DNA from 4 places in the Variovorax sp. 350MFTsu5.1 genome. Region 2 is predicted to be linked to each of the others. Evidence: predicted binding sites of a transcription regulator. Region 2 holds the regulator's gene; each other region holds the start of a gene.
What was found. Region 2 encodes LexA, which represses DNA repair genes until DNA is damaged. Its sites were predicted from a motif close to ACTGTATNNNNATACAGT; they were not measured.
Positions count from the first base shown of each region.

Region 1: ABL843_RS04490 (putative DNA modification/repair radical SAM protein) is a predicted target of LexA. The motif match lies at 4,568-4,585, and genes of this name have one in related genera.
Region 3: imuA (translesion DNA synthesis-associated protein ImuA) is a predicted target of LexA. The motif match lies at 4,564-4,581, and genes of this name have one in related genera.
Region 4: recA (recombinase RecA) is a predicted target of LexA. The motif match lies at 1,735-1,752, and genes of this name have one in related genera.

Region 1 covers NZ_CP157620.1:1,047,003-1,054,334, forward strand. The annotation lists gene ABL843_RS04475 (sensor histidine kinase) at 1-644, opposite strand, end outside; gene ABL843_RS04480 (tripartite tricarboxylate transporter substrate-binding protein) at 767-1,768, opposite strand; gene ABL843_RS04485 (DUF6351 family protein) at 1,852-4,164, opposite strand; gene ABL843_RS04490 (putative DNA modification/repair radical SAM protein) at 4,600-5,862, shown strand; gene ABL843_RS04495 (UdgX family uracil-DNA binding protein) at 5,885-7,315, shown strand.
Region 2 covers NZ_CP157620.1:3,686,879-3,694,210, forward strand. The annotation lists gene adk (adenylate kinase) at 1-611, shown strand, start outside; gene ABL843_RS16720 (asparaginase) at 675-1,640, opposite strand; gene lexA (transcriptional repressor LexA) at 1,714-2,397, shown strand; gene ABL843_RS16730 (hypothetical protein) at 2,543-2,920, shown strand; gene ABL843_RS16735 (D-2-hydroxyacid dehydrogenase family protein) at 3,045-4,052, shown strand; gene ABL843_RS16740 (MFS transporter) at 4,049-5,206, shown strand; gene ABL843_RS16745 (3-hydroxyacyl-CoA dehydrogenase) at 5,357-6,877, shown strand; gene ABL843_RS16750 (oxepin-CoA hydrolase, alternative type) at 6,911-7,332, shown strand, end outside.
Region 3 covers NZ_CP157620.1:4,093,243-4,100,574, forward strand. The annotation lists gene ABL843_RS18610 (error-prone DNA polymerase) at 1-2,426, opposite strand, end outside; gene ABL843_RS18615 (Y-family DNA polymerase) at 2,419-3,780, opposite strand; gene imuA (translesion DNA synthesis-associated protein ImuA) at 3,749-4,549, opposite strand; gene ABL843_RS18625 (aldo/keto reductase) at 4,687-5,625, shown strand; gene ABL843_RS18630 (Bug family tripartite tricarboxylate transporter substrate binding protein) at 5,612-6,574, opposite strand; gene ABL843_RS18635 (porin) at 6,589-7,332, opposite strand, start outside.
Region 4 covers NZ_CP157620.1:6,732,544-6,739,875, forward strand. The annotation lists gene ABL843_RS30735 (SRPBCC family protein) at 1-81, opposite strand, end outside; gene recX (recombination regulator RecX) at 59-523, opposite strand; gene recA (recombinase RecA) at 568-1,671, opposite strand; gene ABL843_RS30750 (MarR family winged helix-turn-helix transcriptional regulator) at 1,818-2,303, shown strand; gene ABL843_RS30755 (response regulator transcription factor) at 2,376-3,047, shown strand; gene ABL843_RS30760 (sensor histidine kinase N-terminal domain-containing protein) at 3,103-4,545, shown strand; gene ABL843_RS30765 (sporulation protein) at 4,564-4,764, opposite strand; gene ABL843_RS30770 (biotin--[acetyl-CoA-carboxylase] ligase) at 4,773-5,591, opposite strand; gene ABL843_RS30775 (SET domain-containing protein) at 5,594-6,292, opposite strand; gene ABL843_RS30780 (DNA topoisomerase III) at 6,470-7,332, shown strand, end outside.

The DNA.
Region 1 (7,332 bases), 2.6 Mb from region 2:
CCGAAGGAGAAGTAGTAGCCCGGCTCGCGGCTGACCGTGCCGATGCCGTAGAAGCGCCCCGGCACGCCGCGCAGCGCGTCCTGGAAGTAGGGGCGGTACGAGAAGTTCATGTCCACGAAGCTGCCCGGCTGGTTCCAGTTGCTGGCGGCCAGCGTGAGGCCGGTCTCGTCCATCACGTAGATGGCCGAGGCCTGGGCGTGCGCGTTGACGGTCTCGAGGTAGACGTTGGCGTCCAGCTGCTGGCCGGCGTCGCGCGGCTTGCGCAGCAGGTCGAGCACGTCGGGGCTCAGCGACACCACCTGCGGCAGGTATTCGTAGCGGCTGAGCTCGCTGCGCAGGCTGGTGGCGTAGATGTCGAGCCGGTGCAGCGTGCCCTGCTGCAGCGAGCGGATGCCCGCGCGCTCGCCCAGCAGGTAGGCCAGCGCGCCGCCGGCCGCAATGAGGCACAGCCACACGCAGACGGCGGCCCACAGGCGCCAGCGCGCAAGGGCCGGCGCCCCGGCCGCGAGGGTGGGGGCGTCGCCGTGGAAGCGCGCCAGCACGGCCTTGTCGCGCAGGTCGTCGGGCGATCCGGCAAAGCCGGCCCGGTAAGGCGCGGAAAGCTTCAGCACGGCGCGGCCGGCCGATAGGAGCAGTGACGACACGGGAGCGGGAAGCGGGAGTCCGCCGTCGGGCAGCAAAGGGCCCTGATGGTATGCAGCACTCCCTGCCGCGCCGAGGCGGAATTACCCTCGCTGTCGCCGATGCGTCGCACCATGCGCGTGCCTCAGTCGGCGTACACGCCGGCAGCCTTGATGACCGGGCCGAAGCGCGCCACCTCCTGCTGCACGAATTTCCTGTGCTCGGCCGGCTCGACGCGCCGGTCGGCCACCACCACCGCGCCCAGGCCTTCCTCCTTCCTGATGAAGTCGGGGTCCTTCAGCGCGACCTTGAGCGCGTCGTTGAGCTTCCTGAGCACCGGCGCGGGCGTGCCCTTGGGCGCGTAGAGGCCGTGCCAGATGGTCACCTGGAAGTTCTTCAGCCCCGACTCGTCCAGCGTGGGCAGGTCCTTCAGCGCGGGCGTGCCCAGCCGCTTGAGCGTGGTCACGCCGTAGGCCTTGACCTTCCTGGCCTCGATCTGCGAAGTGGTGTTGGTGGTCTGGTCGCACAGCAGGTCGATCTGCCCGCCGAGCAGGTCGGCGATGGCGGGGGCGGTGCCCTTGTAGGGCACGGTGGTCATCTCGGCCTTGAGTTCGTTTTGCAGCAGCAGGCCGCACAGGTGCGAGGCCGAGCCGATGCCCGCGTTGCCGAGGTTGGTCTTGCCCGGGTTCTTCGCGATCCACTCGCGCAGTTCCTTGAAGTTGCCGGCCTCCAGCTGGGGCTTGCCGATGACGGTCATGGGCACGTCGTTGATCATGCCCAGGTACTCGAAGTCGGTCTCGTAGTCGTAGGGCAGCTTGCGGTAGAGCACCGGCGTGGTGGCCATGCCCACGTGGGTGAGCAGCAGCGTGTAGCCGTCGGGCCGGGCGCGCGCCACCTTGGCGTTGCCGATGGTGCTGCCGGCACCGGCGGCGTTGTCGATCACGATGCTGGTGCCGTCCAGCGGCTTGCGCATGGCCTCGGCCAGGTCGCGCGCCACGCGGTCGGTGGGCCCGCCTGCGGCGAAGGGAACGACGATGGTGATGGGCTTGCCCGCGGGAAAGTCCTGCGCGTGCGCGCCGGTGGCTGCAGCGAGGCCGAAGGCCAGCGTCAGGGCGAGATGGAAGGCGGACACAGGGGTCTTCTTCATGGATGCTTTCAAGGTTCACTCCAGGGGAAAAGGCGGGCGGGCCTGCATGTGCGGTCGCGCGTGCAGGCCGCCCGCGGCTTGGCTTACAGGAAGCTCGACATCAGCTTCTTCGTGATGTCGAACAGCAGGTTCACGGGCGACGGCCCGAACGACAGCCAGGTGCCGGCGAGCGGCTGCTGGCCGACGCCGGGCTTGGTCCAGTCGCACACGCCGTCGGGGAAGGCTGCGTTCAGGCGTGCCCATTGCGTGGGGTTGAAGCTGACGCTGTAGTCCGACGGGTTCAGCGGCTTCAGCTGGCACTTGGCGATGTCGTCGGTGAGCGGGCCGCCCGCTGCCATGCGCGGCGTGGTGCCGGCCGGGTAGAAGGTGTTGCACGCGCCGGTGCCGAAGGCGGTCTGCTCCTCGGTGTACTTCAGGCCCGCGTTCCAGCAGGCGTCCTGCAGGTCGGCCGGGCGGTTGGCGGCGATCTTCTGTGCCTTGGTGCGCTCGGAGGTGTCGGCCTTCACCGCGGTGAGCCACTTCACCATCTCGTCGAAGGCGGCCGCGCTGCCGCCGCCCATGGTCCACATCACGTGGTTGTCGATGTTGCCGTTGGCGCGGCGCAGGCGCTCGCGCATCGAGAACGAGTGGATCTTGGTGTGGATGTCGCCGCCTGTGGCGCCGTCGTTGTAGTCGCGCAGGTCGATGATGGCGGTGGACGCCAGCCCGCCCGCGCCGTTGACGATGCGGCCCGACTGGTAGGCCCGGCGCAGCGCGTCGGTGTCGCCCACGGTGCGCGCGGCGGTGCGCTTCATGTCGCGGTCGACGCCGCCCACGCGCTCGTTCAGGTCGAGGAACTTCTCGATGCCGAGCTTGCCCTCGTTGAGCGCGTTCAGGCCGTACTGGATGCCCACGTTGTCGATCGGGCGCAGCGCGAAGCCCTCGGCCTCGGTCTTGCCGTAGACGTTCACCGTGTGGTCGAACACCGTCGCGCGTGCGCCCGTGGGGTTGGTCAGCGCGTTGTAGCGCTGCTCGGTGGGCACGCCTGCGGGGAACGAAACAGTGGGGTCCAGGCGACCCGCGCTGTTGCTCATGTTGGGGATGTTGCCGATCTGCAGGTAGCCCGAGATCGCCTGCTTCTCGGCCGTGGTGTAGGCCAGCGCCGCGGTGGCAGGGTCGTTGAAGTAGTTGTTGAGCACGCGCGAGTCGTGCAGCTTGAAGATGGTGGAGGAGGTGACGTCGGCGAACACCTGGCTCACCACCACGCCGTCGAAGAGGCCGGGGTAGTTGTCGCTGGTCTGGTGGCTCTGGTAGGAGCCGCCCGAGCCGCCAGTGCCGATGGTGTGGGCGGGCACGCCGAAGTTCTCGATGAAGCGCTCCTTCACCATCGCGATGGTCTCCGAGGAGAGCTGGTCGTTGCAGTTGGTGCCGAAGACGTTGAGCGTGGAGGTGGTCACGGCGAAGCCGCGGCTCTGGTAGGTCGGGTTGATGAGCGTGGCGAAGTCGTTGCCCTGCTGGAACCAGCCGCCCTGGCAGCCGCCGCCCAGCGGATAGAGCAGCGTGCCGTTCCAGCCGGCCGGGCGCGAGGTGGGCGAGGGCGCGGGCTCGTTGAGCACGTCGTGCAGGATCGCCGACTGGTACAGCCCGCGGTTGATCGTGCCGCTTTCGAGCCGCACCACGTAAGGCACCTGCTTGCCGTTGACGGTGAGCCAGGCCATGTTGGCCGGGTAGGCGGTGATCGATTCCGGCACGAAGCGCACGTTGCTGCCGGCGGTGGTGCGGTAGTAGTAGTCGACGCGCGTCTCCACCGAGCACTTGCCGTCGTCCAGCGGCTTGAGCACCTGGCCGCCCATGCGGGTGAAGGTGGCGTAGCCGCACACGAAGGGCTCCTCGTGCGGGCCGGAGATCACCGGGCCGGTGATCGGGTAGGCCGTCAGCTGCAGCTTCGCGCTGTAGCCGCCGTAGCTGGCGACCAGCTCGTTGGAGCCCAGCTTGAGCTCCGTGACCTTGCCCACCAGGCGGCCGCTGGCGGGGTCGCGCGAGAACGCCGCCGTCACGTCGCGCCCGTCGACCGACACCGCGAGGCCGCCGTCGGCCTTCTCGCGCAGCAGCTCCAGCTCGACCAGCGCGTCGTCGCCGGTCACCAGCTGCGGCGACGAGGACAGCACGCCGATGCGCAGCGTGGCATCGACCGGCGGCGGGTTGCCGGGGCCGGACGGGTCGGTGGGCGTGGTGCCGCCGCCTCCTCCTCCGCCACCGCCTCCGCCGGCAGCGGGCGGGATGAAGCTGAAGCCGCCTCCACCTCCGCCGCTGCCGCCGCCGCCGCCGCAGGCGGTGAGCGCCAGCACGGCCAGCAGCGTGCCGATGCGCACGGGGGTCGGGCGAAGGCGGGTGCTCTTCTTCTGGGTTCTGATCATCTTCTCTGTCTCCGTTGTGGTTCTGGTTGAACAAGCGATGGGGGAAAAGCGGCTCCCCCCGGCCGGCACGGCCATGCGGCGGCGCGACCCGGCGCGGGCCGGATCGAAGCGCGACGCGCGGCGCGTCAGTGCGAGGCGGTGAGTGGGAGGCCGGCCGGCGGCGGCGGCGCGGCGGCGAGTGCGGGCAGGTCGGTCATTGGCGTGTCTCCATCCTCTGTCGGGTGTGCCGCATGGATAGCAACGCATGTGCCACGCAGGCCGTCAAACCCAAGTGACTGATTCCATTGGAGTTTTTTCGGAAGACCTGCGGTTTTCCCGCAAATCGGCGGCTGAAAAACCAGCCATCGCCGGCGTCGCGCGGCCGGAAAACCGCACGCCAGGGGCAGGACACAATCAGCTTAAAACTGTATATTCATACAGTATTCGACCGATCCCATGGAAATCCAGCGCAAACTCGCCATCCTGGCCGACGCCGCCAAGTACGACGCCTCCTGCGCGTCGAGCGGCTCCCAGCCGCGCGACTCGCTCGGCGGGCGCGGCATCGGCTCCACCGAGGGCGCCGGCATCTGTCACAGCTACGCGCCCGACGGGCGCTGCATATCGCTGTTGAAGGTGCTGCTGACCAACCACTGCCAGTACGACTGCCTCTACTGCGTGAACCGCGCATCGAGCAACGTGCCGCGGGCGCGCTTCCGGGTCGAGGAGGTGGTGCAGCTCACGCTCGACTTCTACCGGCGCAATTGCATCGAGGGCCTGTTCCTCTCCAGCGGCATCGTCAAGTCGCCCGACCACACGATGGAGCAGGTGGTCGAGGTGGCGCGCCAACTGCGCGAGGAGCACGACTTCCGCGGCTACATCCACCTGAAGACCATTCCCGACGCCAGCGACGAACTGCTGGCGCGCGCCGGCCGCTATGCCGACCGGCTCAGCATCAACGTCGAGCTGCCCACCGCCGAGGGCCTGCGCGCGCTGGCGCCCGAGAAGGACGAGAGCGCCATCCGCCGCTCGATGGCGCGGCTGCGGCTTCGCATCGACGACACCCGCGAGGAGGCGCGCCGCGTGTTGCCGATCCGCGCGCTGCCCGGTGCCGCGCCGGCCGCCGCGAAGCCGCCGCCCTTCGCGCCCGCCGGCCAGAGCACGCAGATGATCGTGGGCGCCGACGCCACCGACGACCGGCACATCCTGGCCTCCAGCGCCACGCTCTACGGCGCCTACAAGCTGCGGCGCGTGTACTACTCGGCCTTCAGCCCCATCCCCGACGCGGCCCGCGCGCTGCCGCTGGCCGCGCCGCCGCTGATGCGCGAGCACCGGCTCTACCAGGCCGACTGGCTCATGCGCTTCTACGGCTTCGAGCACCAGGAGATCGTGGCGTCGCCCGACGGCCTGCTGCGGCTGGACGTCGACCCCAAGCTGGCCTGGGCGCTGGCGCATGCGGAGCGCTTCCCGGTCGACCTGAACCACGCCCCGCGCGAGATGCTGCTGCGCGTGCCCGGCCTCGGGGTGAAGGCCGTGGAGCGGCTGCTGCAGGCGCGGCGCGTTCGACGGGTGCGTGCCGACGACCTGCGGCGCCTGCACGTGCCGGCGCGCAAGGTGCTGCCCTTCGTGGTGGCGGACGGGCACCGGCCGGCGGCCAACGCGATGGCGATGTCCGGCTCTGCTGCCGCGGCGGCGGAGCCGGCGCAGGCGGCGCTGTTCTGAGGGCGGCAAGCCTGGCATCGGCATGCGCGTGTGTCTCGAAGACCCGGTCGATCTCGATGCCTTCCGCGGCCATGCGCGGCGGCTGCTGGCTGCCGGCGTGCCGCCGGAGCAGGTCGAATGGAGCGAAGGTGGCAACGATCTGTTCGGCGAAGCGCCGGACCTGCCGCCCGCGCAGGTGCAACCGGCGGCAGCCCGGCAGGCCGTGCCCGCATCCTTCGTCGAACTGTGCGCCGACGTGATCCTGCACCGCGACGCGCAGCGCCTGGCCTTGCTCTACCGCCTGCTGTGGCGCCTGGTGCACGAGCCGGCGGTGCGCCACGACCCGCTGGACGCCGACATGATGCAGGCGCAGCTCATGGCCCGCTCGGTGCGCCGCGACATCCACAAGATGCGCGCCTTCGTGCGCTTCACCCGCGTCGTGGACGCGCAGGGCGCCGAGCGCCACGTCGCGTGGTTCGAGCCCGAGCACCGCATCGTCGAGGCCAACGCGCCTTTCTTCGCGCGCCGCTTCGCGCAGATGCGCTGGGCCATCCTCACGCCGCGGCGGTGCGTGGAATGGGACGGGCAGGCGCTGTCGTTCCGCGAGGGCGCGGACCGCCGCCAGAAGCCCGCGCCCGACGAGGGCGAGCAGCTCTGGCTCACCTACTACGAGAACATCTTCAACCCCGCGCGGCTCAAGCTCGCGACGATGCGGCGCGAGATGCCGCGCCGCTACTGGCACAACCTGCCCGAGGCCGCGCTGATCCAGCCGCTGGCCGATGCGGCCGAGGCGCGCAGCCAGTCGATGATCGAAGCGCCGGCCACGCCCGCGCGCCGCATCCGCCCGCCGCTGCTGATGCATCCGCGCCCGGCCGAAGGCGCGGCGACCGCCGACCTGGACGCGCTGCGCGCCGCGGCGCATGCCTGCCGCGCCTGCCCGATCGGCGCGCTCGCCACCCAGGCCGTGTGCGGCGAGGGCCCGGCCGGCGCGCATCACATGCTCGTCGGCGAACAGCCCGGCGACCAGGAGGACCTGGCGGGCCGGCCCTTTGTCGGGCCGGCGGGCCAGCTGCTCGACCGCGCGATGGCGCAACTGGGCTGGGCGCGGGAAAGCGTCTACCTGGCCAATGCGGTCAAGCACTTCAAGTACGAGCTGCGCGGCAAGCGCCGCATCCACAAGACCGCCGGCCAGCGCGAGGCCGAGGCCTGCGCCCACTGGCTGGACAGCGAGATCGCGCTGGTGCGGCCCAAGGCGCTGGTGGCCCTGGGCGCCACCGCCGCGCGCGCCCTGCTCGGGCGGCCGGTGGCGGTGCAGGCCGAGCGCGGCGCCTGGCTGCGCGAGCGCGGGGACGGCCGGCCGGTGCTCGTCACGCTGCATCCTTCGGCGCTGCTGCGCCTGCCGCCCACGGAGCGTGCCGAGGCGCAGGCGCGCTGGCTGGACGACCTCGCGCGGGCGATGGCGGCGCCCGCGTAGAAGAAAAGAAAAAAAGA
Region 2 (7,332 bases):
AAGCGGCCTTCATTTGCCAGAAATACAGCATTCCCCAGATTTCGACCGGCGACATGCTGCGCGCAGCCGTCAAGGCCGGCACGCCGCTCGGGCTGCAGGCCAAGGCCGTCATGGACGCCGGCGCACTGGTCAGCGACGACCTGATCATCAATCTCGTGAAGGAACGCATCGCGCAGCCCGACTGCGCTAGCGGCTTCCTGTTCGACGGCTTCCCCCGCACCATTCCCCAGGCCGACGCCATGAAGGCGGCAGGCGTCAAGCTCGACTACGTGCTCGAGATCGACGTGCCCTTCGGCGACATCATCGAGCGCATGAGCGGCCGCCGCTCGCACCCGGCTTCGGGCCGCACCTACCACGTCAAGTTCAACCCGCCCAAGGTGGAAGGCAAGGACGACGTGACCGGCGAGGACCTCATCCAGCGTGAGGACGACAAGGAAGAAACCGTGCGCAAGCGGCTCGACGTGTACAGCCAGCAGACGCGTCCGCTGGTCGACTACTACTCCGCCTGGGCCAAGGCCGATCCGGCCGCCGCGCCTAAGTACCGCGCCATCAAGGGCGTGGGCACGGTCGACGAGATCACCCAGCGCGCCTTGGCCGCGCTGAGCAGCTGATCGAAAGATCGACCGATCATCCGACTCGCAGCAAACCGCCCCTCCAGAGGGGCGGTTCTGCTTTCAGCCCAGCAATTCGAGCATCAGGGCGATGCGGGCCTTCGCGGGCGTCAGCGAGCCCGCATCGCGAAGCGGATCCCCCGCCTTCGGCAGGATGCGCCCGCTCGAGCAGCGCGTGGCTCGGAGCACCTCGATGCCGGCGTCCCGGGCCTCGAGCGCGGCAGCTTCCAGCGCATGGTGCAAGGTGCCGTTGCCGGTGGTGGCAAGCACCAGTCCGCGCAGAGGATCCGCTCCGCCCGCCTGAAGCAGCGCCTCGATCGCCGCACCGCTGGCACCGGCGTGGCTCATCACGATCTCCACGCGTGGCCACTGCACCTCGGTAGCACCGAAGAGCTTCACTACCGGCAGCGTTCCGCCTTGCGGCCACGACCGGACAAGGCGCACCTCGCCCTCCTCCACATAGCCCACGGGGCCCGCATCGCCCGAAGCAAAGGCGTCCAGCCGATAGGTATGGACCTTCTGGATGTCGACGCCGGCATGGATCGCCCCGGCGCACACCACGGTGACTCCGTGCGCACCCCGTGTGGCGGCGACGCTGATTGCATCACGAACGTTCTGCGGACCGTCCGGCGACAGCGCGGTGGCCGGGCGCATCGCGCAGGTCAGCACGACGGGCTTGGACGGCACCAGCACAGAATGCAGGAAGAACGCGGTTTCCTCGATCGTGTCGGTGCCGTGCGTGATCACCACACCCGCCACATCGGCCTGCGCCAGCCAGTGCGCGCAGCGCCGGGCCAGCTGCTGCCAGATGGCGAAGGACATGTCCTTGCTGTCGACCTGAGCCACCTGCTCGGCCTCCAGCATCACGCCGTCGGGTGCCTCGATGCCACCCAGCAGGTCGGCCACGCCCACCTGCGCGGCGGTGTAGCCGATGTTGTCGCCGCTGCTGGCGGCCCGGCCCGCGATGGTGCCGCCGGTGCCCAGAACCACCACGCGGCGCGGCAGTTCGGGCGAAGAGGAATTGACCATGGCTTGTCAACTTCTAAAAACTGGTTAAAAATACAGGCACTGGATATCCAACCAGTGCCGCAAGGAACCACACATGCAGTTCGCCGTGAAGCTTACAGCCCGCCAGCAGCAGATCCTGGACCTCATCCAGAGCGCCATCGCACGCACCGGTGCGCCACCCACGCGCGCCGAAATCGCCAATGAACTCGGGTTCAAGTCCGCCAATGCCGCCGAAGAGCACCTGCAGGCACTGGCGCGAAAGGGCGTCATCGAGCTGGTCAGCGGCACTTCCCGCGGCATCCGCCTCAAGGGCGACGCGCTGCGCTCGCTCAACGAAACGCGCCATCGCGAGGGTGGACAGTTCTCCCTCTCGCTGCCCGGCATGGCCCAGCTGGCGCTGCCGCTCATCGGCCGCGTCGCAGCCGGCTCGCCAATCCTGGCTCAAGAGCACGTCGACCAGACCTTCTACGTCGAGAACACGCTGTTCCAGCGCCAGCCCGACTACCTGCTCAAGGTGCGCGGCATGTCGATGCGCGACGCCGGCATCATGGACGGCGACCTGCTCGCGGTGCAGGCCACCAAGGAAGCACGCAACGGCCAGATCGTTGTCGCGCGCCTGGGCGACGAAGTGACCGTCAAGCGCCTGAAGCGCAACAAACAGGTCATCGAGCTGCACGCCGAGAACCCCGAATACCCGACCATCATCGTGCAGCCCGGCGAGCCTTTCGAAATCGAAGGCCTCGCGGTCGGACTCATTCGGAACACCATGCTGATGTAGGCCGCTGCGACCTGCTTTCCAGAGCAACAGCACCCCATCCGGCAGCGACAGGTGGCGGGCGTATGGCGAAGAGTCGCCATCACCCTGTCGCGGCCGATTCAAGAAATCCTGCCTGTGTTCAACCTCATACTTTTTTGGAGTTCACATGGGAATCGCCCTTCTCGCCATCGCCGACATCTGGATGCCGCTGCAATCGCTGGCCAACCGGCTGATGCCCGCACGCCGCCCCTCCCATCGCAGGGATCATCTCGATTCCGCAGAGTCCTCCGCTGGACTGCGCTACGTGGCCGTGCGCCCCGCCTGTACAGCCCGCACCGGCGGCACCGCCCCTTCTGAAGCAGCCGCTGCGGCACGCCCGCTGCGCGTGGTCCGCGTGGTCGACGGCAAGGGCCAGCAGCGCAACAGCAATCGGGTGCTGATCTCCGGCCGCATGGCCGACGTCTGCGCCGAACTCGACCGCCTGGCCGCTCTGGAAGCCGCCGAAACACTGGCCGCGGCCCCTCGCTCGACACGTCTGCATTGAACCTGCACTGAGCCCGGTATCGGATCCTGTACCGGGCCCGAACCGCTCTGCAAGCGGCTGCAGGGCGGGTATCCAAACGTTCGCCGGCGCGACATTCCAATGCTGCGAGGCACAATGGCACGCCATGAACATTGTGATCCTCGACGATTACCAGGACGCCGTACGCAAGCTGCGCTGCGCTTCCAAGCTGGACGCATACGCGGCCAAGGTCTATACCAACACGGTCAAAGGCATTGGGCAGTTGTCGGTCCGACTCAAGGACGCCGACGTGATCGTGCTGATCCGCGAACGCACCCAGATCTCGCGCCAGCTCATCGAGAAGCTCCCGAAGCTCAAGCTCATTTCCCAGACGGGGCGCGTCGCCGGACACATCGACGTCGCGGCCTGCACCGAGCGCGGCGTGGCCGTGGCAGAGGGTTCCGGCTCTCCCCAGGCGCCCGCCGAGCTCACCTGGGCGCTCATCATGGCCGCCATGCGCCGGCTGCCGCAGTACATCAGCAACCTCAAGCACGGCGCCTGGCAGCAGTCCGGGCTCAAGTCGGCCTCGATGCCGCCCAATTTCGGCATCGGCTCCGTACTCAAGGGCAAGACTCTGTGCATCTGGGGCTACGGGCGCATCGGCCAGCTGGTGGCGCGCTACGGGCAGGCCTTCGGCATGCAGGTCGTGATCTGGGGCCGTGAAGCCAGCTGCGCCAAGGCGCGCTCCGACGGCTTCCAGGTGGCCCAGAACCGCCATGAGTTCTTCGCCGCGGCCGACGTGCTGTCGGTGCACCTGCGGCTCAACGAAGAGACCAACGGCCTCATCACCCTCGAGGACCTCTCGCGTATGAAGCCGACCGCCCTGTTCGTGAACACCTCGCGCGCGGAGCTGGTCGAGGCCGATGCCTTGCTCGCGGCCCTCAACCGCGGCCGCCCGGGGCTCGCGGCCGTCGACGTGTTCGAGAGCGAACCACCGCTGCAGGGCCACGCGCTGCTGCGCCTCGAGAACTGCATCTGCACGCCGCACATCGGCTACGTCGAGCAGGAAAGCTACGAGAGCTACTTCGGCCAGGCCTTCGACAACGTCGTGAGCTACATCAACGGCAACCCCACGAACATCGTGAATCCCGGCGCGCTGCAGGTCCGTCGGTGAGCCAGCCGGCGCCACGGAGGGCGCTCTGGGCGCTGCTTGCCGGCAATTTCGTGATCGGAACGGGCGTGATGGTCGTGCCCGGCACGCTCAACGAGATCAGCGCCTCGCTCTCGGTCACGGCCGCCACGGCGGGGCAGCTCATCACTGCCGCCGCGGCGGTCATGTGCGTAGGCGCACCGTTGCTGGCCGCCGCAGTGGCCGGATGGGACCGCCGCCAGCTTCTCGCCCTCACCCTCCTCTGGTACGCCATCGGCCACGTTCTCTGCGCGCTGATGCCCACCTTCGGCGCCCTGCTGCCGGTGCGCATGCTCACGGTGATCGCGCCCGCGATCTTCACGCCCCAGGCCGCCGCCTGTGCCGGCCTGCTTGTGCCGCCGGAGCATCGCGGGCGGGCCGTGACCTTCGTCTTTCTCGGCTGGTCGATGGCCTCTGTGCTGGGCCTGCCCATCGGCGCGCTGATCGGCGGGCACCTGGGCTGGCGCATGGCTTTTGCGGCGATTGCGGCGCTCAGTGTCGCGAGCGCGACATCGGTGTGGCTCACCTTGCCCAACGGCATCCGCCCCGCCGCGCTGACGGCCGCCGCATGGTCGCGCGTGCTGCGCAGCCCGGTGCTGATGGGCATCGTCTCGGTCACGGCGCTGCAGGGCGCGGGCCAGTTCGTGCTGTTCAGCTATTTCGGTCCGATCCTCAAGCAGAGCTTCGGCGCCGACGCCACCACGCTGAGCGCGATGTGGGCGCTGTTCGGTGCCTGCGGGCTGGTCGGCAACATGGTGGTCAGCCGCTTCATCGACCGCGTGGGCGCCGGGCGCATGGTGCTCGTCACCACGGTGCTGATCGCCTCCAGCCTGCTGCTGTGGCCGCTGGCCTCCACGCTGGCCTGGCTGGCGGTGGTGCTCGTTCCCTGGGGACTGGGCTGCTTCGCGACCAACTCGGCGCAGCAGGCCCGCCTGGTGGGCCTGGCGCCCGCGCTGGCGCCGGGCTCGGTGGCGCTCAACAGTTCCGGCATCTACACCGGGCAAGCCGTTGGCGCAGCGCTGGGTGGCTGGCTGCTCGCCAACGATGCGGGCGCATGGATGAGCTGGGTCGGCCTCGGCCTGCTGATGGTCGCCATCTCGCTGAGCGTGGCCATCGACCGCAGCCGTCGTGCGCCCTGAAAGCGCGCCCCCGCGTAAAACCCGTCACGCCCCGCCCGCGCGGGGCTGCAAAATCGAAGACTTCGACAGCGGTGCCGATGCGTACGACACCTGTGTCGACGCCTGCCCCGCAGGTCCGGATACCACCCAACCAGTGAAAATCTCCAGCAAATGACAGTGAACTACTCCCGAATCGGCGTCGTCGGCGCCGGCGCCATGGGTCGCGGCATCGCGCAGATCGCGGCGCAGGCAGGCAGCGAAGTGCTGCTGCTCGACAGCTTTGCGGGCGCCGCCGAGCGCGGGCGCGAAGCCCTCAGTGCCCAATGGAACAAGCTGCACGAGAAGAACAAGATCGATGCCGCCATGCGCGACGCGTACATCGCCCGCGTGAAGGCTGTCGATTCGATCCAGGCGCTGGCGGGCTGCGACCTGATCGTCGAAGCCATCGTCGAAGACCTGGAAGTCAAGCGCAAGCTCTTCAGCGAGCTCGAAGGCGTGGTGGCGGAGACTGCCACGCTGGTCACCAACACCTCATCCCTCTCGGTGACGGCCATCGCAGCCGGCCTGAAGCATCCGGCGCGCGTCGCGGGCTTCCACTTCTTCAACCCGGTGCCGTTGATGAAGGTGGTCGAGGTGGTCGCGGGCTTCAAGACCTCGCCCGATGTGTGCAAGCAGCTCGCCGGCTACGCCACGCAGATGGGCCACAGCGCCGTGCAGGCGCAGGACACGCCCGGCTTCATCGTCAACCACGCCGGCCGCGGCTATGGCACCGAGGCGCTGCGCATCGTCGGCGAAGGCGTGGCCGACTTCGCGACCGTCGACCGCATCCTCAAGGACCAGGCCGGCTTCCGCCTCGGCCCCTTCGAGCTGCTGGACCTGACGGCGCTCGACGTGTCGCACCCGGTGATGGAGTCGATCTATCACCAGTACTTCGAGGAGCCGCGCTTCCGCCCCAGCGTGATCACCGCGCAGCGCCTTGCTGCCGGCGCGCTGGGCCGCAAGACCGGTGAAGGCTTCTACCGCTACGACGACGGCGTGATGCAGCAGGTGCCCGAGGCGCCCGCGCCGGTGGTCGAGGGCACGCCTTCGGTGTGGGTGTCGCCGCGCGCGGCACGCCGTGCCGAGCTGCTGCGCCTGGTGAACACGCTGGGTGCGCAGATCGACAGCGGCGCCACCGCCGCGCCGCATTCGCTGATCCTGGTGGCGCCGCTGGGCTTCGACGTGACGACGGTGGCCGCCGTCGAGCGCCTGGACGCCACGCGCACCGTCGGCATCGACATGCTGATCGACGATGCAGCCACCAAGCGCCGCGTGCTCGCCACCAACCCGGCCACGCGCCGAGACATCCGCGATGCCGCGCACGCACTCTTCGCGCGCGACGGCAAGGCCCTGAGCGTGATCCGCGACAGCGGCGGCTTCGTCACGCAGCGCGTGATCGGCACCATCGTCAACATCGCCGCCGACATGTGCCAGCAGCGCGTGTGCACGCCGGCCGACCTCGAGACCGCCGTGCAGCTGGGCCTGGGCTATCCGCGCGGCCCGCTGGCCATGGGCAACCTCTACGGACCGACCAACATGCTCGAGGTGCTGTTCAACCTGCAGACGGTGTATGGCGACCCGCGCTATCGCCCGAGCCCATGGCTGCGCCGCCGCGGCGCGCTGGGCCTGAGCCTGCTGCACGAGGAAGAATGATCACGAAATGAACGAGGAGCACGGAAGCGAGCCATGAGCACCGCAGAACTCAAGAGCACGAGCGAGGGCAGCACCATGGTGCTGACGATCTCCAACCCGAGCCAGCGCAACGCGCTGGGCCCCGACATCTACGCAGCGGGCATCGAGGCGCTCAACGGCGCCGAGAACAGCGCGGAGATCCGCAGCGTGGTCATCGTGGGCGAAGGCTCATGGTTCTGCGCCGGCGGCTCGCTGCAGCGGCTGCTGGCCAACCGGCAGCTCGACCGCTCGGTTCAGGCCGAGAGCATCGAGGGCCTGCACAACTGGATCGACTCGATCCGCACCTTTCCCAAGCCGGTCATCGCCGCCGTCGAGGGCGCGGCTGCCGGCGCGGGCTTCTCGCTCGCGCTGGCCTGCGACTTCGTGGTGTCGGCGCGCGATGCGGTCTTCGCGGCCTCGTACAGCAACGTGGCGCT
Region 3 (7,332 bases), 410 kb from region 2:
AGAAAACAGGCCGGCTCGTAGTTCTTGAGCCAGCTGCTCACCGTCACCAGCAGCGCGAAGCTGGCGGCGTGGCTCTCGGGGAAGCCGTAGTCGCCGAAACCCATGACCTGCTTGAAGATGGCTTCGGCGAAGCTGGCCTTGTAGCCGTTGAGAACCATGCCGTCCACCAGCTTGTCGTGGAACTTGCCGAGGCCACCCTTGCGCTTCCATGCGGCCATGGCACGGCGAAGCTGGTCGGCCTCGTCGGCAGTGAATTTGGCCGCGATCATCGCGATCTGCATCACCTGCTCCTGGAAGATCGGGATGCCCAGCGTGCGCTCCAGCGCTGGGCGCAGTTCGTCCTTCTCGTAGCGGATGGGCAATTTCTTGGCGACCCGCTCCCGCTGCTTGAGATACGGATGCACCATCCCGCCCTGTATGGGCCCCGGCCGCACGATGGCGACCTCGATCACCAGGTCTTCGTAGGTGCGCGGCTTCAGGCGCGGCAGCATCGACATCTGAGCGCGGCTCTCGATCTGGAACACGCCGATGGTGTCGGCGTCGCAGATCATGTCGAACACCTTCTGGTCGTCGGCCGGTATCTGATGCATCTCGATGGCCGAGTTGCGCCAGCTGTTCATGTGCGCAAGCCCCCGGCGGATCGCGCTGAGCATGCCGAGCGCCAGCACGTCGACCTTGAGCATGCCCATCGCCTCGAGGTCGTCCTTCTCCCACTGGATGACGGAGCGCTTCTCCATCGACGCCTTCTCCACCGGCACCAGCCGCGTGAGCTTGGTGTGCGTGAGCACGAAACCGCCCACGTGCTGGCTCAGGTGGCGCGGAAAGCCCTTGAGCCGCCGCGTCATCTCGATCCAGTGCACCAGCTTGAGCTCGTCTTCCTGCACGCCTGCGCGCGCCGACGCCCGCTGCAGCTGCTCGCCGAGCACAGCTTCGTCGAACCAGTAGTGGTCCTTCGCGAACTCGTCGATCAGCCGCTCGTCGATGCCGATGGCCTTGCCCACGTCGCGCAGTGCGCTGCGGGAGCGGTAGCAGATGACGACGGCAGCGATGGCTGCGCGCTCGCGGCCGTATTTTTCGTAGATGTACTGGATGACCTCTTCGCGCCGCTGGTGCTCGAAGTCGACGTCGATGTCGGGAGGCTCGCGGCGCTCGCGGCTCAGAAAGCGTTCGAACAGCAGCGTGGCCTTGTCTGGATTGATGGCGGTGATGCCGAGGCAAAAACAGACCGCCGAGTTGGCTGACGAGCCGCGCCCCTGGCAAAGAATGTCCTTCGAGCGGGCGAAGCGCACGATGTCTTCCACCGTGAGGAAGAACATCTCGTATTCGAGCTCGACGATGATGTCGAGCTCTTTCTGCACCTGTGCCTGTACCTTCTCGGGAATGCCGCCTGGATAGCGATTCCGCGCACCTTCCCACGTCTTGCGCACCAGCGTCTGCGCCGGCGTCTCATCGTTGCCCAGGTTTTCCAGCGGGTACTTGTAGTTCTCCCGGATCACCTTCGGATCGAACCTGCACCGCTCCATCACCACCAGCGTGTTCTCCAGCATCTGCGGCAGATAAATCTCCGCAAGCCGCACGCGCTGTCGCAGATGCCGCTCGGCATTCGACTGCAGCGCGAAGCCGCACTCGGCCACCGTCTTGCCTTCGCGAACGGCCGTCAGTATGTCGTGCAGCGGCTTGCATGAACGCGCATGCATGTGCACGTCGCCGGCAGCCACGAGCGGTACGCCCGCGTCCTCGCCTGCCTGCATCAGCGTGACGAGCCAGAGGTCGTCGTCGAGTTCATTGAACAGTTCAACCGCCAGCCAGAGGTTCCCGCCGTACAGCGCCTTGGCGGCCAGAAGGTCTTCGTGCAGCGTGGCCGTATCCATCGCGCCGCCGGGGTTTCGGTTGGGCACGAAAAGAATCTGACAATGCTGCAGCGAAGCCACGTCGCTTTCTTCCCAGCCCACGCGGTACTCGCCCTTGGGCAGCTCGGTGTTGCGCGCGGCGGTGATGAACTCGCAGAGGTTGCCCCAGCCCTCGGTGTCGTTCGCTATCACAACGAGCCTGAAGCGCTCGAAGCGGAACTCGCTGCCGAACAGCAGGCGGAAGCTCGGGTTGCGCGGGATCTTCGGCTCGTCGGGGTGCTCGCGCTCGTATTCGCAAAGCTTGTTCTCCATGTCGCGCAGGCACACGTGCGCCCGCACGATGCCGGCCACCGAGCACTCGTCGGTGATGGCCAGCGCCTTGTAGCCGAGCTGGTAGGCCCGGTCCACGATGTCCTCGGGCGTCGAGGCGCCGCGCTGGAAGCTGAAGTTGGTCAGGCAGTGCAGCTCTGCATAGTCGGGCAGCCTGGACTCAGGTGCCTTGCGCAGCGGCACCGGCAGCGCATGCACCTTGGCGGGCTGCCGCCTGCTTTCCTGCTTGCCGCTGAGCTCAGGCATAGAAGCCCTGCAGGTACCAGCGAACCTCGCCGGAAGAAAAGCGCGCGGCGGGCCGCTCGCGGAAGATCCACACCAGCCCGGCCTCGGGGCTTTCCGCGACGTAGTAGTCGCGCATCGCGGGCTGGCCGCCCTCTTCCTTGTCGCCCCACCAGCCGGTCTCGACGCGCTGCGGGCCGATCAGCCGGCTCAGCGGGCCGCGGTAGCACGGGCGCTCGCCATCCATTTCGAGCAGCAGCGGTTCGGGCAGCAGCCACGGCGGGTAGACGGCGTCGGGCTGCGAAGCCACTGCGGCAGCCTGCTTCCGGCTCCTGTCGTCGGCCGCTTTCTCTTTCCCCTTTTCCTTCTGCAATGCAGGCCGCCACGCCTGCTTGCGCTCGGGCCGGTGGTCGGCCTGCGCAGCCGGCACCACCACCTGCTGCGGACCGAGCCGCACGCTGAGCCGCTCGACCATCTCGTGCAGCCTGTCGCCCTTGCGGTTGTCCTCCGGCAGGAAGCTGGTGCTGGCGCCGGCCCACGGGTCGGTTTCGAGCGTGCGCAGCCTGATCCAGCTCGCGGGCGCTGCCAGCGTGGCGAGGGCCAGCTTTTCGGACAGCAGCCGGCGCAGGTGCGCCATGTCCTGCGTGGGCTCGGCCGTGCGCACGATGAGCTGCTCGTGCGGCGGCAGGTTCACGCCGTTGAGGCGCCGCAGGTCGAGCGTCCATTGCAGCTCCAGCGCGCGCGCACCGCGCTGGCGGGCGCGCAGCCAGATCTGCAGCGCCGCCAGCAGCCGGTTGGCCGACCACATGAGCTCGGGCGCGGTCTCGGCCAGCGCGGGCAGCTCCAGCTTCTGCTCGAACACGTCGGGCAGCGTGAGCCAGCAATGGCTTTCGGGGCGCAGGCCCCAGGCGATGTCGAGCGCCTCGCGCAGCCCGGCGCCGAAGCGCCGCGTGAGTCCGCCGCGCGGCAGCGCCGCCACCTCGCCCCAGGTGCGGCAGCCCAGGCGCGCGAGCAGGTCGAGGTGCTCGCGCGCGGCGGTCAGCGTGTCGAGCGGAAGGCCGGCGGGCACGTCCTTCGGGCGCTTCTCCTCGCGCGCGAACAGGCGCAGCCGCGCCAATGCGATCAGGCTGGTGGCGCCCTGCGTGCCCAGCATGCGCGCGTCGGGCACGGGGTTGTCGGCCACCAGCAGGCGCATCAGCTGCATGCGCCCGCCCCAGAGGCGCTCGCAGGCGGAGACTTCGAGCATCAGGGCTTCGTCGAGCCAGGCGACGTGGGGCGTGTACTTCAGGGCCCACCAGCCCAGGGCTTCGAGCGTGGGAAGCGTCGGGGTGTCGGACGCGTCGGCTTCAGGCAACCACCGCAAGGCGATCCAGTGCATCCGGGCCTCCTTTCCATGCGTCGATGCGCACCACCGTGGCCGACGCCGCACCGGCCGGCACCGTGCCCCGCTGCTGCAGGCGCAGCTTGCGCCGCAGCCGGGCGGCGGCAAGCAGTGCCGCCATGCGCTCGTTGCGCGCCGGCAGCATCACCGGTGCGGCCAGCGGCGGGCCGCGTCGCTTGAGGATGTTCAGTTCGATCTGCGAGACATCGGCCTGGCTGCGGTCGGCCCTGATGCGCAGCCGCGCAGGCGATGCCGACAGCGCCACCGACTCGGGCCGGCACACGAAGAGCAGCACCTCGTGCTGTGCGGCCGCCAGCTGCAGCCGCCGCAGCTCGCCCACCCGCGCCTGCGGCAGCCAGGCCACGACGGCGGACACGTCGGCGCAGCGCAGCGCCTGCTCGCAGGCCCACAGCCGCGCAGCCGGGGCCTCGCTGCGCACCCACATCAGCGCCTCCACCGGCACCCCCTGCGCCGCGAGGGAGGCGCCGCAGGGCTCGTAGGGCGCGCCGATCAGCACCACCGGCCCGCCACGCGTGGCTACCGCCTGCGCCAGCGCCGGCAGCAGCAGCCGCCAGACATGGGCCTCGGGCGCGGGCAGCAGCAGTTCCGTCATCGCGCCGACCGGCCAGCCGCCGCCCGGCAGTTCCGCGTCGAGCGCGGCATGGCCGGTGGCGACGACCTGCGCGTCGGCAAGGCCGAGTTCGTCGGCATGCCAGACGCCACGGCCCGCGGCAGCGGAGAAGGAATCGAGGAAAGGGAGGCCCATGGCGATGACTGTTAACTGTATTTTCATACAGTATTTCATGAGCCACAACCCGAAGCCCGGAAAAGCCGTTTCTTCTTCACAGAGCGTTTCACATTGCGGCGAGCTGCGCCTTTCCCATCGTCGGATACTGGCCACGGATGCAGCCCCCGACGATTCCTTTCCACCTCACCCGCGCCGAACTGCTGCGTATGGGCGCCGCGCTGTGCGCCGGCGCCGCGCTCCCCGCCTTCGCCCAACCCCAGTCCAAGCCAGCCATGAACACCCGCCCCATCCCCTCCACCCGCGAGGCGCTGCCCGTGATCGGCTGCGGCACCTGGATCGGCTTCGACCAGCGCCCCGGCACCGAGGAATACGCGCGCCTGCCCGGCGTGCTCGATGCCCTGTTCGCGGCCGGCGGCACGGTGATCGACAGTTCGCCGATGTACGGCCGCTCCGAGGAAACCACCGGCGAGCTGCTGGCAGCATCGAAGCAGCAGGTCAGGCCCTTCCTCGCCACCAAGGTCTGGACCTCGGGCCGCGAAGCCGGCATCGCGCAGATGGAGCAGTCCTTCGCGCGGCTGCGCACGCAGCACATGGACCTGATGCAGGTGCACAACCTCGTCGACTGGCGCACGCATCTCGCCACGCTGCGCGGCTGGAAGGAAAAGGGCCGCGTGCGCTACATCGGCGTCACGCACTACACGGCCTCGGCCTACGGCGAGGTCGAGGCGGTGCTGAAGGCCGAGAAGCTCGATTTCCTGCAGATCAACTACTCGCTCGACGCGCGCGAGGCCGAGCAGCGCCTGCTGCCGCTGGCCGCCGAGCGCGGCGTGGCGGTGATCGTCAACATGCCCTTCGGCGGCGGCGGACTGCTGCGCCGGCTGCGCGACAAGCCGCTGCCGCCCTGGGCCGGCGAGATCGGCTGCAACAGCTGGGCGCAGGTGCTGCTGAAGTTCGTGCTGAGCCACCCGGCGGTGACATGCACGATTCCAGGCACCAGCCGCCGCGAGCACATGGCCGACAACGCGGCCGCCGGCGCGGGCAGCTTTCCCGACGCGGCCTTCTGGCGCCGCGAGGCCGCTGCTATTCGAACTTGACGTTGTGCTCGCGCACGGTGGCGCCAAAGGCGTCGTACTGCGTGCGGAAGAACTCGGTGAACTTCGCGGGGCTCATACCGTAGCCCTCGAAGCCCTGCTGCACCAGCTGCGCGTGCACCTCGGGGCGCTTGAGCGTGTTCTGCAGTTCCTGCGAGAGCCTGTCGGTGATCGCCTGCGGCAGCCCCGGCGGCCCGAAGAAGCCGGCCCACGGCGTGATGGTGAGCTTGCCCAGCCCCAGCTCGCCGCCCGTGGGCACGTCGGGCAACAGGGCGCTGCGCTGCGGCAGCAGCGTCACCAGCGCGCGGATGCGCCCTTCCTTCACGAAGCCCGGCGCCAGCGTGCCGGTGGTGAACATCATCTGGATCTGCCCGCCCAGCAGGTCGGTCATGGCCTGCATGTCGCCCTTGTAGCGCGCGTTGACCACCTTGCGGTCGCCCAGCAGCTGCAGCATCGCGAGCTCCGAGGCGCTGTTGCTCGACGCCGAATTGAGCGCGCCGGGCTTCGACGCCACCAGCGCGAGCAACTCGTTCACGCTCTTCACCGGCAGGCTCGCAGGCACCACCAGGAACATCGAGAACTGCCCGGCCGAGCTGATCGGCGTGAAGGCCTTGAAGGGGTCGTAGGGCGGCGTCGGCCGCAGCGTGGGCGCGGCCACCATCGCGGTGTTGGTGCCCATCAGCAGCGTGTAGCCGTCGGGCCTGGCCGACGAGGTGGCCTGCGCGGCCAGCACGCCGTCGGCGCCGGGGCGGTTCTCCACGATCACCTGCTGGCCGAGCTGCTTGGCCAGGCCCTCCGCGATGATGCGCGTGAGCACGTCGGCGCCGCCGCCGGCCGCGAAGCCGACGATCAGCTTCAGCGGCTTGTTGGGGAACGCATCGGCGCTCCACGCCGCCGCACCGGGCAGCGCCGCGGCCGCGAGGGCCGCCAGGGTCAGGGTTCTGCGTCGCATGGGATGCCTCCGCTTCAGAAGAGATGGCGCACGCCGAATTCCCAGCCGGTCGAGCGATGCCCGGCCGCCGGCGCCACGCCGCCGCTGACCACGTAGCGCGCCTGCCCGCTGTTCATCAGCCGTGCGTAGGTGCCGTAGAGCGCGGTGCGCTTCGACAGGTTGTGCACGTAGCCGATGCCGAACTGCCGCGCGTCGTCGCGGTTGCGCGGCATGCCGTTGGCGTTGCGCAGGCTTTCGTCGCTGCGGTCGTCGAGGTAGGCGTAGCTGATGCGGATGCGCCCGACTTCGAAAGCCGGGATGTGCGCGCCGATCTCGGCCGTGTTCTTGCGCACCGTGCCGGCCGCCAGCTTCACCGTCACCTTGTTGTAGAGCGCGAAGAACTTGGCGAAGCCCGCGTCCCACGAGCCGCCGATGTTGGCGTGCGTGTAGTTGCCGACGGTGGCGGTGGCATTGAATTTCGAGCGCGTGACGGCCGCCGCCACGTCGAAGGCGCCCGATGCGAAGCCGAAGCGCGCGCCCGCGAAGTTGCCGTCGTGGCGGTTCGCCAGGGTCGAGTCGTTCTCGCCGGTGCCCACCATCGCCATGCCGTAGAAGCCGCCGAGGTTGGGCGGCAGCCAGTAGCTCACCGTGTTGCTGCCGGTGATGGTGGTGGGCAGCGGCCCGGTGCCCACGGCCGCGAAGGTGAGGTTGCCCGCGCGCGCCACGCCGTTGGCGTTGAACGGGTCGAAGTAGATGCTGTTGTAGTGAGTGGGAATGAA
Region 4 (7,332 bases), 3.0 Mb from region 2:
GCGACGCCACTCGCAAGCGACGCGCTGCGTGATGACGCGGGACTGCGCCGCGCCCTCTTCACTGTTCTTGTGCTGCTTCATCGAAATCGCTCCTGAGCACCTTGGAGACGACGGCGCCGGAGAAGCCGCGCGCCATCAGGAATCGCATCTGCTTCGCGCGCTCCTTCGCATCGGCGGGCGGAGCGTCGAATCGGCGGCGCCAGACGGCCGTGGCGCGCTCGACCTCTGTTTCCTGCAGGCTGGCCACCGCCTCGGCGACGGCTTGGGGCGCGATGCCCCTGGCCTGCAGTTCCTGCCTCACCCGCAGCGCGCCCGAACTGGCCGCGCGCTGGTGCAGCACCGAAGCCACCACGCGCGGCTCGCTGATGAAGTCCTTGGCCTCCAGTTCATCGAGCGCCTTCGCCAGCGTGCCGGGCTCTTCCTCGTGCTTCGCCAGCTTGCGCTCCAGCTCTGCGCGCGAATGCTCGCGCTGGCTCAGCAGGCGCAGCGCGCGGCCTTTGAGGGATGGGGCGTCGAATGCCATGCGAGGGTCGCCGGCGCGGCCCCGGAGAGCCGCGCCCTGACTGGTTACTCGCCCTTATCTGCCTTGTCGGCCTTGGCCGCCTTCTGCGGCTTCTCGGCGACGTCGTCGGCATCGGCGGCCAGCAGCGGCACGCCCAGCGACTCGCGCACCTTGTTCTCGATCTCGCGCGACAGCGAGGGGTTCTCGCGCAGGAACTCGCGGGCGTTGTCGCGGCCCTGGCCGATCTTCTCGCCGTTGTAGGCGTACCAGGCGCCCGACTTGTCGATGATCTTGGCGTTCACGCCCATGTCGATGATCTCGCCCTCGCGGCTGATGCCCTCGCCGAACAGGATGTCGAACTCGGCCGTCTTGAACGGAGGCGAGACCTTGTTCTTCACCACCTTCACCTTGGTTTCGTTGCCGATGGCCTCGTCGCCCTTCTTGATGGTGCCGATGCGGCGGATGTCCAGGCGCACCGAGGCGTAGAACTTCAGCGCGTTGCCGCCGGTGGTGGTTTCGGGCGAGCCGAACATGACGCCGATCTTCATGCGGATCTGGTTGATGAAGATGACCATGCAGTTGGTCTTCTTGATCGTGGCCGTGAGCTTGCGCAGCGCCTGGCTCATCAGGCGGGCCTGAAGGCCGGGCAGCGAGTCGCCCATCTCGCCTTCGATTTCGGCCTTGGGCGTGAGCGCGGCGACCGAGTCGACCACGATCAGGTCGACGGCGCCCGAGCGCACCAGCGAATCGACGATCTCGAGCGCCTGCTCGCCGGTGTCGGGCTGGCTGATCAGCAGGTCCGACAGGTTCACGCCGAGCTTCTGGGCGTATTGCACGTCGAGGGCGTGTTCGGCGTCGACGAAGGCGCAGGTGCCGGCCTGCTTCTGCATGGCGGCGATGACCTGCAGCGTGAGCGTGGTCTTGCCCGAGGATTCAGGGCCGTAGATTTCGACCACCCGGCCGCGCGGCAGGCCGCCGACGCCCAGGGCGATGTCCAGGCCCAGCGAGCCGGTGGAGACCACCTGGATGTCTTCCAGCACCTCGCCCTCACCCAGCCGCATGATGGTGCCCTTGCCGAACTGCTTTTCGATCTGGGCCAGCGCGGCCTGCAGGGCCTTGGCCTTCTCGTTGTTGGCGCCGATGTTCGAACCCTTGACTGCTGCGTCCATGTGAAAAACTCCTTGAAGATCAATGGCTTGTGTGTGACACCATCCATCTGCGTTTAACTACAGGCTGGATGCTTGAACAGTAGTGTAGGGGCTGATTCCTCGGCGTAAACCTGTTTTTTGGTCAGTTTGCTTTACCATTCGGCGCCATGGCCGAAGCCCCCTTCCCCGCCGACCAGGATGCCTGGCGCCAGACCCACCTGGGCCGCCTGTTGGGCCACGCCATGCGCCGCTTCGACGAGCGCGTGCTGGAGCTGATGGCGCACGACGTCGAAGTGCCGCTGGCCCTGTCGAACCTCGCGGCGCGCGCGCAGGTGAGCGCGGCGCACATCCACATCACGCGGCACCTGTCGCGCGAGGGCTCGCGCCTCACCGAACTGGCCGAGCGCGCCGGCATGACCAAGCAGGCGATGGGCGCGCTGGTCGACCAGTGCGAGGCCTGGGGACTGGTCACGCGCGGGCCCGATCCGCTGGACGCGCGGGCGCGGCGCGTGCTCTTCACCGCCGACGGGCTGGCCTGGCTCGACGCCTTCCGCGGCGCCGTCATGCAGGCCGAGAAGGAGTTCAGGAGCAGCGTGGGCGACGAGATCGCCACCGTGGTAACCATCGGACTCGAAGCCTATACGGCGGGCTAGACTCCTGCGAAGAGACAACCGTGAACGGCGCCCCGAGGACGCCCGACACCTGAAACAGGCCGGAGGTGACGCATGCGGATTCTGATTGCCGAAGACGACCAGGTGCTGGCCGATGCCCTGCTGCGCAGCCTGCGCACCTCGGGCGCGGCGGTCGACCACGTGGCCAACGGCTCGCAGGCCGACACCGCGCTCATGACCCATGACGAGTTCGACCTGCTGATCCTCGACCTCGGGCTGCCCAGCCTGCACGGCATCGAGATCCTCAAGCGGCTGCGCGCGCGCGGCTCGCAGCTGCCGGTGCTGGTGCTCACCGCCGCCGACAGCGTGGAGGAGCGCGTCAAGGGCCTCGACCACGGCGCCGACGACTACATGGCCAAGCCATTCAGCCTGCAGGAGCTCGAGGCACGCGTGCGCGCCCTCACCCGGCGCGGCATGGGCGCCACCAGCAACACCATCCGCCACGGCCCGCTGGTGTACGACCAGGCCGGCCGCGTGGCCACCATCGACGGCAAGATGATCGAGCTGTCCGCACGCGAGCTCGGCCTGCTCGAAGTGTTGCTGCAGCGCGCCGGCCGGCTGGTGAGCAAGGACCAGCTGGTCGACCGGCTGTGCGAATGGGGCGAGGAGGTGAGCCTCAACGCCATCGAGGTCTACATCCACCGGCTGCGCAAGAAGATCGAGAAGGGCCCGGTGCGCATCGCGACGGTGCGCGGGCTTGGCTACTGCCTCGAAAAGATCCAGTGACGACCAAGCGGCAGCCGCCACGCGCGGGCGGCGGCACGCCGGAGGAATCGGCGCGATGAAGCTCTTTCAGCGCGCGCAGCGCTCTCTCTTCGGCGAGATCCTCGACTGGATGCTCACGCCGCTGCTGCTGCTGGTGCCGGTGAGCATCGGCGTCACCTGGCTGGTGGCGCAGGGCATCGCCAACGCGCCCTACGACCGCGCGCTGGAGCACAACGTGAAGGCGCTGGCCGAGCTGGTGACGGTGAAGGAAGGACACGCGCAGTTCGTGCTCTCGCAGTCGGCGCGCGAGATCCTGCGCGCCGACGAGACCGGCCACGTCTACTACCAGCTGCTCGACGGCTACGACAACCTGCTCAGCGGCGAGCGCGACATCCCGCAGCCCGGCCTCGACGAGCCGCTGCCGCCCGGCCAGGTCTTCCTGCACAACAGCGACGTGCACGGCCAGCCGGTGCGCGTGGCCTCGATGTGGATCGCCAGCGGCACCGACGACGTGCCGCCCACGCTGCTGCAGCTGGCCGAGACGCGCGAGAAGCAGTCGGTGCTGGCGGCCGAGATCATCAAGGGCGTACTGCTGCCGCAGTTCGCCATCCTGCCGCTGGCGGTGCTGCTGATCTGGCTGGCGCTGGTGCGCGGCATCAAGCCGCTGTCGGTGGTGGAGGCGCGCATCCGCGAGCGCCGACCGGGCGACCTGAGCCCGCTGGACGAATCCTCGGTGCCGCTGGAAGTGGTGCCGCTGGTGTCCTCGGTGAACGAATTGCTGGACAAGCTCAACGACTCCATCGGCACGCAGAAGCGCTTCCTGGCCGACGCGGCGCACCAGCTGAAGACGCCGCTGGCGGGCCTGCGCATGCAGGCCGACCTGGCGCAGCGCGAGGGCGCCAACGCCGACGAACTGAAGCAGTCGCTCAAGCAGATCGGCCGCGCGAGCAAGCGCGCCACGCACACGGTGAACCAGCTGCTGTCGCTGGCGCGCGCCGAGGGCAACAGCGCCAACGCGCACCACCAGCCCTGCGACCTCGCGAAGCTGACCATCGAGGTGGTGCGCGAGGCGGTGCCGCGCGCCATCGAGAAGCGCATCGACCTGGGCTACGACGGCGTCGAGCCCGGCGCGCCGGGCGTGGTGTTCGACGGCAACGCCACGCTGCTGAAGGAGCTGGTGCGCAACCTGGTCGACAACGCCATCAACTACACGCCCTCGGCGCCCGAGCGCCCCGGCCTGATCACCGTGCGCGTGCTGGCCGACCCCTTCGGCCACGTGCTGCTGCTGCAGGTGGAGGACAACGGCCCCGGCATCGCCGAGGCCGACCGCGAACTGGTGTTCGAGCCCTTCTACCGCGTGCTCGGCAACGAGGCCGACGGCTCGGGGCTGGGCCTGCCGATCGTGCTGGAGATCGCGAACCAGCACCGCGCGCAGGTGAAGCTGGAAGACGCGCATCCCGGCAAGCAGCCGCCGGGCGCGCTCTTCACGGTGCGATTCGAAGGCGAGCAGCCGTCCTGAGACGGCAGCGGGAGTTCGTCAGGGCGCCGGCGCGGCGGCCTTCGGCGCTTCCTTGCGGATCTGCAGCCACTCGGGGTGGATCTGCCGCGCCATGCGCTGCGGCTCGCGCTCCGCGAGGCTGGCCGGCGCGAGCCCGAAGCCCGCGAGATCGCCGCGCGCCCAGAGGAAGTAGCCGGCATTGGCCAGCAACAGGACGACGAGGAGCAGGCGCAGCTTCATGGTGACGGTCAGAAAGACATGCCGCGAGGGCGCACGCTCACTTCATCGCTGGAAATGAGCTGCAGGCCGGCGTCGGTGCGCACCTGCAGTTCGCCGCCCCAGGCCACGCCCTCGCACAGGCCTGCGGTGCCGTCGCTGAGCGCCACCTCGCGCCCGCGCAGCACGTCGCGCGCGGCAAAACGTTCGGCGAAAGGAGCAAAGCCGCGGGCCTCGAAGTCGAGCACCGTCCGCACCAGCGGCTCGGCCAGTTCGGCCAGCACCTCGGGAGCACTGGCTCCAGGACGCCACTGGTGCAGCCATGCCGGCGGCGTGCGCATGCCGTCGCCCTCGCGCGCGCCGATGTTGATGCCGATGCCGATCACCACATAGCGCGACGCATCCGGGCCGCCGTCGGAGGGCAGGGCGGTTTCGATGAGGATGCCGACCAGCTTGCGGTCCTCGACCCACACGTCGTTGGGCCACTTGAGGCCGATCTTGTGCGCGCCCGAGGGGTCGAGCCCCTCGGCCACCGCCACGCCGACGGCCAGCGACAGGCCCGACCAGTCGGCGGGTGCGAGCGGCATGCCCAGCGAGAAGGTCAGCGAGACAGCCGCATCCTGCTGCGCACCGCTCTGCCAGGGGCGCCCGAGCCGGCCGCGCCCGGCCGTCTGGCGCTCGGCCACGAGCAGCACGGGCTCGACGCGGCCGGCGCGCGCGCGGCGCATCAGCTCGGTGTTGGTGGAATCCATTTCCGCCACCGCCTCGACCGCGAAGCCGGGCAGCAGCGGCGCGACCGACGCGGCGATCCGGTCCTGGAACCAGTCGGCGGTGCTGCTGCTGCTGTCCATGGTCAGTCCTTTGCGGACTTGTCTTTCTTCGCGGATTTCTTTTCCGCTTTCGCCTCAGCCTTCTTTTCGGCCTTTTTGGCTTCCTTTTTCTTCGCTTCTTTTTTCTCGGCCTTTTTCTTTTCAGCTTTTTTCTTTGCCTTCTTCTTCTTTTTCTTTTCCTCGTCCTCATCCTTGGGTGTCAGCAGCGTGCCGCGGCACTGCTCCGAGCCGCACCAGCAGGGAAATTCGGAAAGCAGCTTGGGCGTGTACGGCTCGTCGATGATCAGGCCGTAGTCGTAGTTGAGCTCCTCGCCGGCGGCGATGTTGCGCAGCGCCTTGATATAAACGCGCCCATCGACTTCGTCGGCTTCGCAGTTCGGCTCGCACGAGTGGTTGATCCATCGCGCATCGTTGCCCTTGACGTTGCCGTCGATCACGCGGCCGTCGTCGATGTGGAAGTAGAAAGTGTGGTTCGGCTGGGTCGGGTCGTGCGGATGGCGGCGCAGCGCCTCCTTCCAGCTGATGACTTCGCCCTTGTATTCGATCAGCGTCTCGCCTTCGGCCAGGTCCTGCACGGCGAACACGCCGTTGCCGTGGACATCGGAGCGCCGCATCTGGATGCGGCGGCCGCCGGAACGATCCTTGCCGGGCTGCGCGTCCGCCTCGGGGAGCGCGGTGGCCTGCGTATCACGACCGGCCGGAAGTGGGGATTTGGAAGGCATCGCCGAAGTCTGTTAGTTTGAATATGCACACACATGCGCGTGTGCGCGTGCGCACGCGGAAGCCGCAGATTGTATGTGGCCCCCACGCTCCTGCACTGCGTGTCGTCGCTGCCCCCCGAGGGGGCCGCAGGCCGCCTTGGGGCGGCCCGGCGCCGGCCTGAATTTTTTTAGGAACTGTTGATGAAGACGTTGGTAATCGCAGAAAAGCCGTCGGTGGCGCAGGACATCGTCCGCGCTCTCACGCCGGTCGCAGGGAAATTCGACAAACACGACGAGCATTTCGAGAACGACAGCTATGTCGTGACCAGCGCGGTCGGTCACCTGGTCGAAATCCAGGCGCCCGAGGAATTCGACGTCAAGCGCGGCAAGTGGAGCTTCGCCAACCTGCCGGTGATTCCGCCGCACTTCGACCTGAAGCCCGTCGACAAGACCAAGACGCGCCTGAACGCGGTGGTCAAGCAGGCCAAGCGCAAGGACGTGACGCAGCTCATCAACGCATGCGACGCGGGGCGCGAGGGCGAGCTGATCTTCCGCCTGATCGAGCAGTACGCGGGCGGCAAGTCGGGGCTGAACAAGCCGGTCAAGCGCCTCTGGCTGCAGTCGATGACGCCGCAGGCCATCCGCGAGGGCTTCGACGCGCTGCGCACCGAGAAGCAGATGCAGGGCCTGGCCGATGCCGCGCGCTCGCGCTCGGAGGCCGACTGGCTGGTGGGCATCAACGGCACGCGCGCGATGACCGCCTTCAATTCGCGCGATGGCGGCTTCTTCCTCACAACCGTGGGGCGCGTGCAGACGCCCACGCTGTCGGTGGTGGTGGAGCGCGAGGAGCAGATCCGCAAGTTCGTCTCGCGCGACTACTGGGAAATCCACGGCACCTTCGCGGCGGAGGCCGGCGAGTACCCGGGCAAGTGGTTCAACCCCGACTGGAAGAAGGCGAACGCACCGCTCTTGCCCAACGGCGAGCCCGACCCCGAGCAGCGCGCCGACCGCGTCTGGAACGAGCAGGAAGCCCGCGCCATCGCCGACGCCGCGCGCGGCAA